One region of the Kitasatospora sp. NPDC022785 genome, then DNA from elsewhere that is predicted to be linked to it. Evidence: riboswitches for the same ligand, from Rfam matches in the RefSeq annotation. Region 1 holds a riboswitch; each other region holds the start of a gene.

Region 1 (2,191 bases):
TCCTGGTCTGGGTGGTGCTGCTCGCCCTCGGGCTGGAGCAGTCGGCGCTGCGGTACCAGGACGGGCCCGACTCCGGCCGGCTGCTCGGCGTGCTGCGCCTGCACGCCACCCCGCAGGGCCGCTACCTCACCGAGGTCGACGGGCTGCCGGAGTACTACCTGGGCAGCGTCAGCAAGCCCGAGCAGTGGGTCTCGGCCCGCAAGGGGACGGACTACCGGGACCCGGCCGGCGTGGTGCACCACGGGGACGACGGCACGGTCACCGCCGTCCGCAACGGCTGGTTCACCGTGGTCGTCCTCGACAGCACCGCGCCCACCGCCACGGACCGGGCCATCACCGAGGCCGTCAGGGCCGCCGGACGCTACCGACTGATCGCACAGTTCAGCTCCCCGACCGGTGATTCCGGCACGTACAGAGTGTTCCTCCTGCACTGAGAGCCCGGGGCGCCGGGCCACGCCCCGCGACACACCGGCTACTACATATGGTGCCGCGATACTCGACCGCCACTAGATGTATGCTCATCCCTGCTGTCGACGCAGGGGAACCCGGTGCGAATCCGGGACTGCCCCGCAGCGGTGTGCGGGCGGCTCCGACCAGAGCCCGCGAGTCCGAGTACCTGCCGACGGCGTGCCGCCCGGCCTCCCCGCAGAGGCCTCCAGCACACGAAGTACTTCCGGGCCTCGCGGGCGGGCCGGGGATGACACCGTCGCGCGACGCCGTCCGGCCGTCGCGCCGTGCTCCCCTGCCCCAACGGCCCGGTGCCCCCGATCAACAGCCGCCGATCGCCGCCAGGAGAGAGCGCCTTGACCACCGCTGCCTCAGTCACCCTGCCCGCCCAGGGGTCCAGCTCAGCCCCCGTCGACCCGACGGTCTCCGACCCCGGCGGTGCGCTGCTCCGGCTGCTGACCGACCGCAGCGTCGACCTTCCCCAGGTGGACCCCGGCCATGTCGCCGCCGCCGCGCTGCGCGGCCGCCACGCCGGCTCGGACTTCGCCGAGCTGCGCGGGCTGGCCGTGGACGCCGCAGCGTCGATGATCGCCGAGGACCCCCAGTACTCGAAGCTGGCGGCCCGCCTGCTCGCGCTGGAGATCGTCGACGAGGCGGTCTCCCAGGGCTCGGTCTCCTTCTCCGCCTCGATCGCCGTCGGCCACGCCGAGGGCCTGATCGGCGACGTCACCGCCGGCTTCGTCGCCAAGCACGCCAGCGCCCTCGACGCACTGATCGACGCCCGGGGCGACGACCGCTTCGAGTACTTCGGCCTGCGCACCGTGCAGTCCCGCTACCTGCTGCGCCACCCGATCACCCGCAAGGTCGTCGAGACCCCGCAGCACTTCCTGCTCCGCGTCGCCTGCGGCCTGGCGGTCGGCGACAACGAGCAGTCGGTGCGCGAGGTCGCGGAGCTGTACGGCCTGATGAGCCGGCTGGAGTACCTGACCTCCTCGCCGACCCTCTTCAACTCCGGCACCCGGCACCCGCAGATGTCGAGCTGCTACCTGCTCGACTCGCCGCTGGACAACCTGGACTCGATCTACTCCCGGTACGCGCAGATCGCCCGTCTCTCCAAGCACGCCGGCGGCATCGGCCTCTCCTACTCGCGGATCCGTTCGCGCGGCAGCCTGATCCGGGGCACCAACGGCAAGTCCAACGGCATCGTCCCGTTCCTGCGCACCCTCGACTCCTCGGTCGCCGCCGTCAACCAGGGCGGCCGCCGCAAGGGCGCGGCCTGCGTCTACCTGGAGACCTGGCACGCGGACATCGAGGAGTTCCTGGAGCTTCGCGACAACACTGGCGAGGAGGCGCGGCGCACCCACAACCTCAACCTGGCGCACTGGATCCCGGACGAGTTCATGCGCCGGGTCAACGCCAACGAGGACTGGTCGCTGTTCTCCCCGGCCGACGTGCCCGAGCTGGTCGACCTCTGGGGCGCCGACTTCGACGAGGCGTACCGCAAGGCCGAGCTGGCCGGCAAGGCCGTCCGCACCATCCCCGCGCAGACCCTCTACGCCCGGATGATGCGCACCCTGGCGCAGACCGGCAACGGCTGGATGACCTTCAAGGACGCCTCCAACCGCGCCGCCAACCAGACCGCGCTGCCCGGCCGCACCGTGCACTCCTCCAACCTCTGCACCGAGATCCTGGAGGTCACGGACGACTCCGAGACCGCCGTCTGCAACCTCGGCTCGGTCAACCT
Region 2 (2,191 bases), on a different contig from region 1:
CACACCTCCTTCGATGATCGGTCAATCAACAACGCCATCAGCTGAGATGAATGGCTCACTTGGAGCTATCCATGTCAGCTCGGCGATGGACCAAGAGTGATGACGGCGTGGTGATCGTGTCAATAGATCCGGGACTCTAGACCTGACCCATCGTCACCGTCCGCTGGAGAACGCCCAGGTAGAGGGCGATGCGGAGACCCCGACAGCAGGGGAGCAACTAATAAACTGAAATGATGAGCCAGCTACTGGCTCTCCACCCAGGCTGATCTCGAAGACACAGAAACACCCGAACGACCACCCTCCGACGGGGCCGCGCCACCGCGATCCCGCCCCACCCGGCCTTGCCCCGGCCTCGGCGTCGACCTCGGCGTCGACCTCGGCGTCGACCTCGACGGTCAGGCCTTCGACGGGCTGGCCTCAGCGGTCAGGCCTTCGACGGGCCGGCTCGTCGTGTCGTGTCCCTGACATGCTCGGGCCCGGGCGCGGGAATGCGCAGGGAGTCCAGCAGCGGGGGCAGCGGGCCCTCCGGCGACACCTGCCCGGCGGTACGGCCGATCTCCCCTATCCACGCGCAGAGCTCGGCCGTTCCGGTGGCGTCGGTCACGTTGCCGAACCAGACGGGCCGGGCACGCCGACCGTCCTGGAGCCGCCCACGGGGGCGGACCACCACGACGTTGGCCTGCTCACAGGGACCCAGACAGTCCGTGACGACCAGGCGCGCGGCCGGGAGGGCGGCCACCGCCTCGGCGAGCGAGGCCAGTTGACCCTCGTGATCGGTGCCGGGCCGCTTCCTGACAGTGCCACAGCAGCAGCCCCGGCAGACCACGACATCGACGGCAGCCGTGACCGGTGACATCGCCCAACCTCCTCGTGGGGTTCCGCGCCCCTACCGTCGGAGAAACCACGGGTCAGTGTCCTGACTCCCGGATCGACGCTCGCCCCGACCTTCCGGCCGCAAGGCCGTGGTCGTCACCTGAAAGGGGTCGCTCCCCGGTCACAGTGGCGGGACCGTCCCGGAATCGCACCGGGTTCCTGCGCACCGTGGTCTCGGATGCATACATCTCGTGCGCGACCCTGCCCCATCGCGTACGAACACGTCAACCCGGGCTCGCTCACGCCGAGCGCCCGAAGCGCACGTTCCACCGGCCGGCACGTCCGCTCAGGTCCGTGACGGAGAGCGGCTCCACGTCGAGCCGCCAGAACGCCGGGGCCGGAGCGCCGAGCGCGTGGTGGACCGCGGCCCGGACGACGTCCGGTTCCGTGACCACGACGACCCGTCCCGCCTCCGGGGCAAGGCCGTCGAGCCAGGTGGCGACCCTGGCGAGGAGATCGAGCAGGCTCTCCCCGCCCTCCGGGGCGAAGTCCGGATCGGCCAGCCACCGGGCCACCGCCCCGGGCTCCGTGGCGGCCACCTCGCCAAGGCTCCGACCGCGCCAGCGGCCCATGTCGCGCCCTCCGGGAGCGGACGGGGCCGAGGCCGGGAGGCCGAGGGCCTCGGCGGTCTCCCGGCACCGGGCCGACGGGGAGACAAGGACCTGGCCGGCGACCCGGATGCCGCCCGCGGCCTCCCGCGCCTGCCGCAGCCCCGCCGGGTCGAGCGGGCCGTCGTCGTCGAAGCGCGCCTGCCGCATCGCCTCGCTCATCGCCGCTGAGATCAATGTCACGCGTACTGTCACGCCGCTCCTCCTCTGCTTCCCCAACTGTCCTGCGGCATCGACCGATCGGTCCGTGCACCCGGCGCTGGGGCGCGCGTTCCGGGACGGACCGGAGGATTCGCGCCGCCCGCACGCTCTTGGCGCAACCGCCGCTAGCCGATACCTTCTGCTCGATATGACGACGGTATGACGGAAGTCCGGTGAGAATCCGGCACGGTCGCGCCACTGTAAGCCAGGCGTGCGCCGCCCCCACGGGGCGGTTCGCGCCAGGGAGTCAGACCCGATGCCGTCGTCGATGCACCATCTAGCGGGACGCGAGTTCCCGAGGAGGTCCCTGCCATGGCACAGACCGCTGCCCCCGCAGCCATCCCCGCCGGCCCCCTGACCCTGCCCGTCAAGGCGATCCTGCCCTGGGCCGTGTTCTTCGGCATCATCATGCTGGCCCTGATCTACTTCGTCGGCGCCGAACAGGGCGCCACCTCCCTCATCTCCGGCGAGGACGTGCACGAATGGGTGCACGACGGCCGCCACCTGCT
Region 3 (2,191 bases), on a different contig from region 1:
GGAGGCGTCGGTGCCGCCCTTGGTCCAGGTGGTGCCCTCCTTGGCCAGCCAGTCCACCGCGCCGGCGGCCTGCTGCGGGTGGCCGCCCTGGATCAGGCCGAGCGCGGCCCAGGCGGTGGCGGTGTAGTCGGGGGTCGGGGCGGCGCCGGGGGTGGTGAGGGTGAGGTGCTGCCCGCCGGCGGCGAGCTGAGCGGTGAGGTAGGCGCCCGCGGCCTCGCCGGAGTCGGCGCGCGGCACGGCCGTCGGCGCCGAGCCGGCCGCGCCGGTGGAGCCGTCCGCGCAGGTGAGCGCCTTGGGCGCGGCGTCGGTCCGGTTGGTGTTGGTGACCGGCAGCTTCCCGCCGACGGCGGCCAGCGAGGCCTGGCCGGTGGCGAGGGCGTTCGGTTCGAGCGCACCGTCCGGCTTGGGCTGGTAGGCGAAGGCGCCGCGCTGGTCGGCGGGGGCGGCGCAGCCGAGCTGGAAGAGCGCCAGCCCGTCGAAGGCGCTCTTGCCGGCCTTGGCGACGCCGGCCGGGTCCACCTTGGCGGCGAGCAGGGCGTTGACGGCGAGGCCGGTGGAGTCGGCGTCGCCGGGGCTGCCGGGGTTGTAGGCCCAGCTGCCGTCCGCGTTCTGGTTGGCCTTGAGCCACTGGACGCCCTTGTCGACGGCGTCCTGGTGCCCGCCGAGTGCGACCAGCGCCTGGACGGCGACGGCGGTCGCGTTGCTGTCCCCGGTCGCGGCGGCGCAGGCGGCCGTGGTGTCCGCACGGAAGGACTGCCAGCCGCCGTCCGCGCACTGCTGGCCGGTGAGCCAGGAGACGGCGGAGTCGGCGGGCGTCACCTTGGCGCCCGCCAGTGCGGTGAGGGCGAGCGACTGCCGCCACACCCCGTCGAACGTCGGGTCGCCCTTGCCGTACAGGCCCTCGGGGACGGCCGCGGCGCTGGGTGAGGGGCTGTCGGCGAGGGCCGGCACGGCGGCGGCGCCGGTGAGCAGCGTGGCGGTCAGGGCGGCGGCGCCCAGGCGGGCGGCGGTGAGCATGGTGGAGGTGAGCCTTTCGGTGAGCGGTGGTGGCCCGGGTGGGCCGATCCGTAGACCTCGACGGGTGCCGGGCGCGGGTGTGCCCGGTGTGGCCGCTCGCCCCTCCCCGGGCATTCCGACTCGCCCGGCCGTCCAGCGCCGGGCTCACGGTTGCGGGGTCAGTGCCGGATTCGCACCGGCTTTCCCCGGAGGAGAAGCGGGATGGAATTGTCCTGCGGCTCGACTCTAGCGGCCGCGCGGGGGCTGCCGAACCGGCCCGGGCGAGAACAGGTTCCACTTGGGCGGCGGGCACCGCCACCGATCGGGGCGAGCACCGGCGAACGGCCGCACGGCAGCGGTGAGCCGGCGGCCGGCAGGCGGCCGACCGGCGTCACGGCAGGGTGAGCAGCCGGGCGGCGGTGTGCAGGTCGGCGCGGACCTCGGCGATCGAGGAGCGGCCGGAGAGCCAGGACACCAGCGCCGAGTGCCAGGTGTGCTCGATCACCCGGACGGCGGCACGCTGGCTCTCGGTGGGCGGACCGGACTGGCCGATCGCGTCCAGGATCAGCTGTCCGGTGGCGGTGCTCACGAGGTCCACCTCGGTGCTGACCGAGCGGTCCGCGAAGGAGAGCGCCCGGACCATCGCCTCCGCCAGCAGTGGTTCGCGCTGGAGCGCGTGGAACGCGCGGGTGAGTGTCTCGGCGACCCGCGGGGCCGGTTCGAGCTCGGCCGGAGGGTGCCGCCGGACGTGCTCCTGGAGGCTCTGCAACTGCTCCAGCATGACCGCGACCAGCAGATGTACCTTCGACGGGAAGTACCGGTACAGGGTGCCGAGCGCGACCTGCCCGCCCTCCGCGACCTCCCGCATCTGCACCGCGTCGTACCCGCCGCGGGCCGCCAGCGCGGTCGCGGAGCGCAGGATCCGCCGCCGCCGTTCGGCCTGCCGGGCGGTCAGCGGCGGGCCGTCGGGGTGCGGTGCGGGGGTCGGTGCGGAGCGCGGCGCGGGGTGCGCCGCGGCGGGCGGCGCAGGGTGTGGTGCGGCGGGCGACGGCAAGGGTGCTCCCGGTGCGCGAGAGTGGCGGGGTGCTCCTGAAGTGCCGGAGCATGTCCGGAACGGTTCCGGAGCAGGTCCGTCCGGCCGGTCCGGCGGAGCTGGTCCGGCAGGTCGGGCGGGTGATCCGGCGTGGCGTGAATC
Region 4 (2,191 bases), on a different contig from region 1:
CGAACAGGCTCATCCCCGCCGCGAACAGCAGCGGCAGGCAGGCAATCGCGTACCAGGGCAGCCCGGAGGCCGCGCCGGAGCCGGCCATCACCATCAGGGTCACCTCGGTCGCGGTGTCGAAGCCGAGGCCGAGGACCATGCCGACCGGGAACATCTGGCCGGGCCGGGTGATCGAGCGGGTCGCCCGGTTCAGCACCCGGGCCAGGAAGCCGCGCGAGTTGAGGTGCTCCTCCAGCTCGGCCTCGTCGAACTGCCCGGCCCGCATCGAGCGGAACACCTTCAGGATGCCGAACAGGGCGGCCAGGTTGAGCGCGCCGATCAGGTAGAGAAAGGCGCCGGAGGCGGAGGTGCCGACCACGCCGAGCCACTGGTGGGTGGCCGACTCGTCGTCCATCAGCGTGTTGGCCAGCTGCGCGCCGCCCGCCACCAGGGTGGCCATGATGACCACCATCGAGGAGTGGCCGAGGGCGAACCAGAAGCCCACCGAGACCGGGCGCTTGCCGTCCGCCATCAGCTTGCGGGTGGTGTTGTCGATCACCGCGATGTGGTCGGCGTCGAAGGCGTGCCGCATCCCGAGGGTGTACGCGGTGATGCCCAGGCCCACCCCGAAGACCTGGGTGCCGACCTCGTACTTCTCCGGGGCGACCAGGAATATGAGCGTCCCGAACGCCACCACGTGCATGGCCAGGATCACACCGACCAACCCGGCCGTGCGGACGGTGTCCTCCCGCCTCCAGCGGAAAGTGGGCAGGACGGACGGCGCCGCCGGAGCAGCGGCGGTTTCGGGCACGGTCATCTGCAGATCACGCTCCAGCACCTCGTGGAAAGTCGTTCGTGAGATGCCGTGGCCGGTCTCCTGGCTGACGGGGCTTCCGTACCCGCCTTCCCAGGCGCGCGAGGCACCCAGTGGCGTCGTGGGTACGGACGACTCCCCCGATCACAGTGGCGAGGGCCGCTCCGGACTTGAACCCCTGAGGGTTCGTCACCGGTCTTCCCGAGCACCACGGCGGGCAACACGGTAGGGGTCCCCGCATCACCCTTGCAAGGCTGCGCACCTGCGCAGGTGTCCAGGATCACAGACCGGGGCCTGCGAGAATGTCCTCATGCATCTCGTACCGGCCGACCGCGCGGGTCAGCGCACCATCGACGGGCACCGGGTCTGCGAGGCCATCGCCGCCATCGGCGACACCGGGCACGTCCGGTCCTGGGCCGAGCGGTTCTCACTGCTCGCCGACCCGGGGCGGCTCTCCCTGCTGCTCGCCCTGCACCGCGCCGGTCCGCTCGCCGTCACCGACCTCGGCGTCGCCACCGGCATGCGCGACCCCGCCGTCTCACAGGCGCTGCGACTGCTCCGCACGGCCGGCGTGGTCACCGGGGACAAGGACGGACGCGTGGTGCGCTACCGGCTCGTGGACGATGCCATGCGCCCCCTGCTGGACGAATGCGCCGCCGCCGAGCACCACGAGCCGGCGCCCGACAGCGCCGACGGCTCCGCGGCCGACCGGCACGGGCCCACCGCTGCGGCCGGCTGACCCACCCGCCGCGGCTGACCCAGCTGTCGGCCGACCCACCCGTCGGCCGACCCGCCCGGAAACCACCCCGGGCGAGGCCACCGGCCGCTCCGGGCGTGTCCGGCCGGCGGGGGCTCCTGAGCCGGCATCAACCGTTCCGGGCGACCGGGGTCACCCCTCCCGCGACCGGGGTCACACCTCCCGCACCAGGCGCTCGAAGCGGCGGAGCGAGCGCCGGGCCAGCGGGTCGGTGGCGGGCCGCAGGGCGCGGGTGACCAGGCCGGCGGCGGGGAGACGGAAGGCGCCGAGGAAGGCGAACCGGGTGCCGTCCGGCTCGGGGCGGGCGGCCATACCGCCGAGCAGGAAGCGGCTGCGCATCAGGCACCAGCCGGGCGTCAGCTCGACGTCGAAACGGGCCCGCAGCCGGCTGTGGCCCACCACCAGGGCCTCGGCGCGGCCGTCCGCCGGGCCCGCGGTGAGGCGGACGGAGCGGAGGTCCGGCAGCCAGCGCGGCAGCCCGTCCTCCAGGTCCGCCGCGACGGCCCAGACCTGGTCGAACGGCGCGTCGATCACCGTCTCGCGGACGTCGGCGCCGGGGGTGACGGCGGCGATGACGTGCAGTCGGCGCACCGGGTCGAAGGCCGCCACCGGCCAGGGGTTCTGCGCGCTCACTGCTGCCA

The links. A riboswitch is a leader RNA that binds a small molecule or an ion and turns the genes downstream of it on or off. The one in region 1 is predicted to bind cobalamin.
Region 2: it holds a riboswitch for cobalamin, as region 1 does, so the genes downstream of both, ACZ3YO_RS04070 ((2Fe-2S) ferredoxin domain-containing protein) here and ACZ3YO_RS08935 (ribonucleoside-diphosphate reductase subunit alpha) in region 1, are expected to answer to the same signal.
Region 3: it holds a riboswitch for cobalamin, as region 1 does, so the genes downstream of both, ACZ3YO_RS00475 (prenyltransferase/squalene oxidase repeat-containing protein) here and ACZ3YO_RS08935 (ribonucleoside-diphosphate reductase subunit alpha) in region 1, are expected to answer to the same signal.
Region 4: it holds a riboswitch for cobalamin, as region 1 does, so the genes downstream of both, nicT (Nickel transporter NicT) here and ACZ3YO_RS08935 (ribonucleoside-diphosphate reductase subunit alpha) in region 1, are expected to answer to the same signal.

Annotation. Positions count from the first base shown of each region.
Region 1 is NZ_JBVHHB010000004.1:257,216-259,406, forward strand. It holds gene ACZ3YO_RS08930 (ArnT family glycosyltransferase) at 1-434, shown strand, start outside; cobalamin riboswitch at 511-638, shown strand; gene ACZ3YO_RS08935 (ribonucleoside-diphosphate reductase subunit alpha) at 828-2,191, shown strand, end outside.
Region 2 is NZ_JBVHHB010000002.1:186,946-189,136, forward strand. It holds gene ACZ3YO_RS04070 ((2Fe-2S) ferredoxin domain-containing protein) at 425-856, opposite strand; cobalamin riboswitch at 889-1,059, opposite strand; gene ACZ3YO_RS04075 (histidine phosphatase family protein) at 1,113-1,676, opposite strand; gene ACZ3YO_RS04080 (CbtB domain-containing protein) at 1,995-2,191, shown strand, end outside.
Region 3 is NZ_JBVHHB010000001.1:106,721-108,911, forward strand. It holds gene ACZ3YO_RS00475 (prenyltransferase/squalene oxidase repeat-containing protein) at 1-1,017, opposite strand, end outside; cobalamin riboswitch at 1,106-1,226, opposite strand; gene ACZ3YO_RS00480 (TetR family transcriptional regulator) at 1,388-2,050, opposite strand.
Region 4 is NZ_JBVHHB010000002.1:330,021-332,211, forward strand. It holds gene nicT (Nickel transporter NicT) at 1-796, opposite strand, end outside; cobalamin riboswitch at 830-1,021, opposite strand; gene ACZ3YO_RS04775 (ArsR/SmtB family transcription factor) at 1,104-1,532, shown strand; gene ACZ3YO_RS04780 (SRPBCC family protein) at 1,704-2,191, opposite strand, start outside; gene ACZ3YO_RS04785 (RNA polymerase sigma factor) at 2,180-2,191, opposite strand, start outside.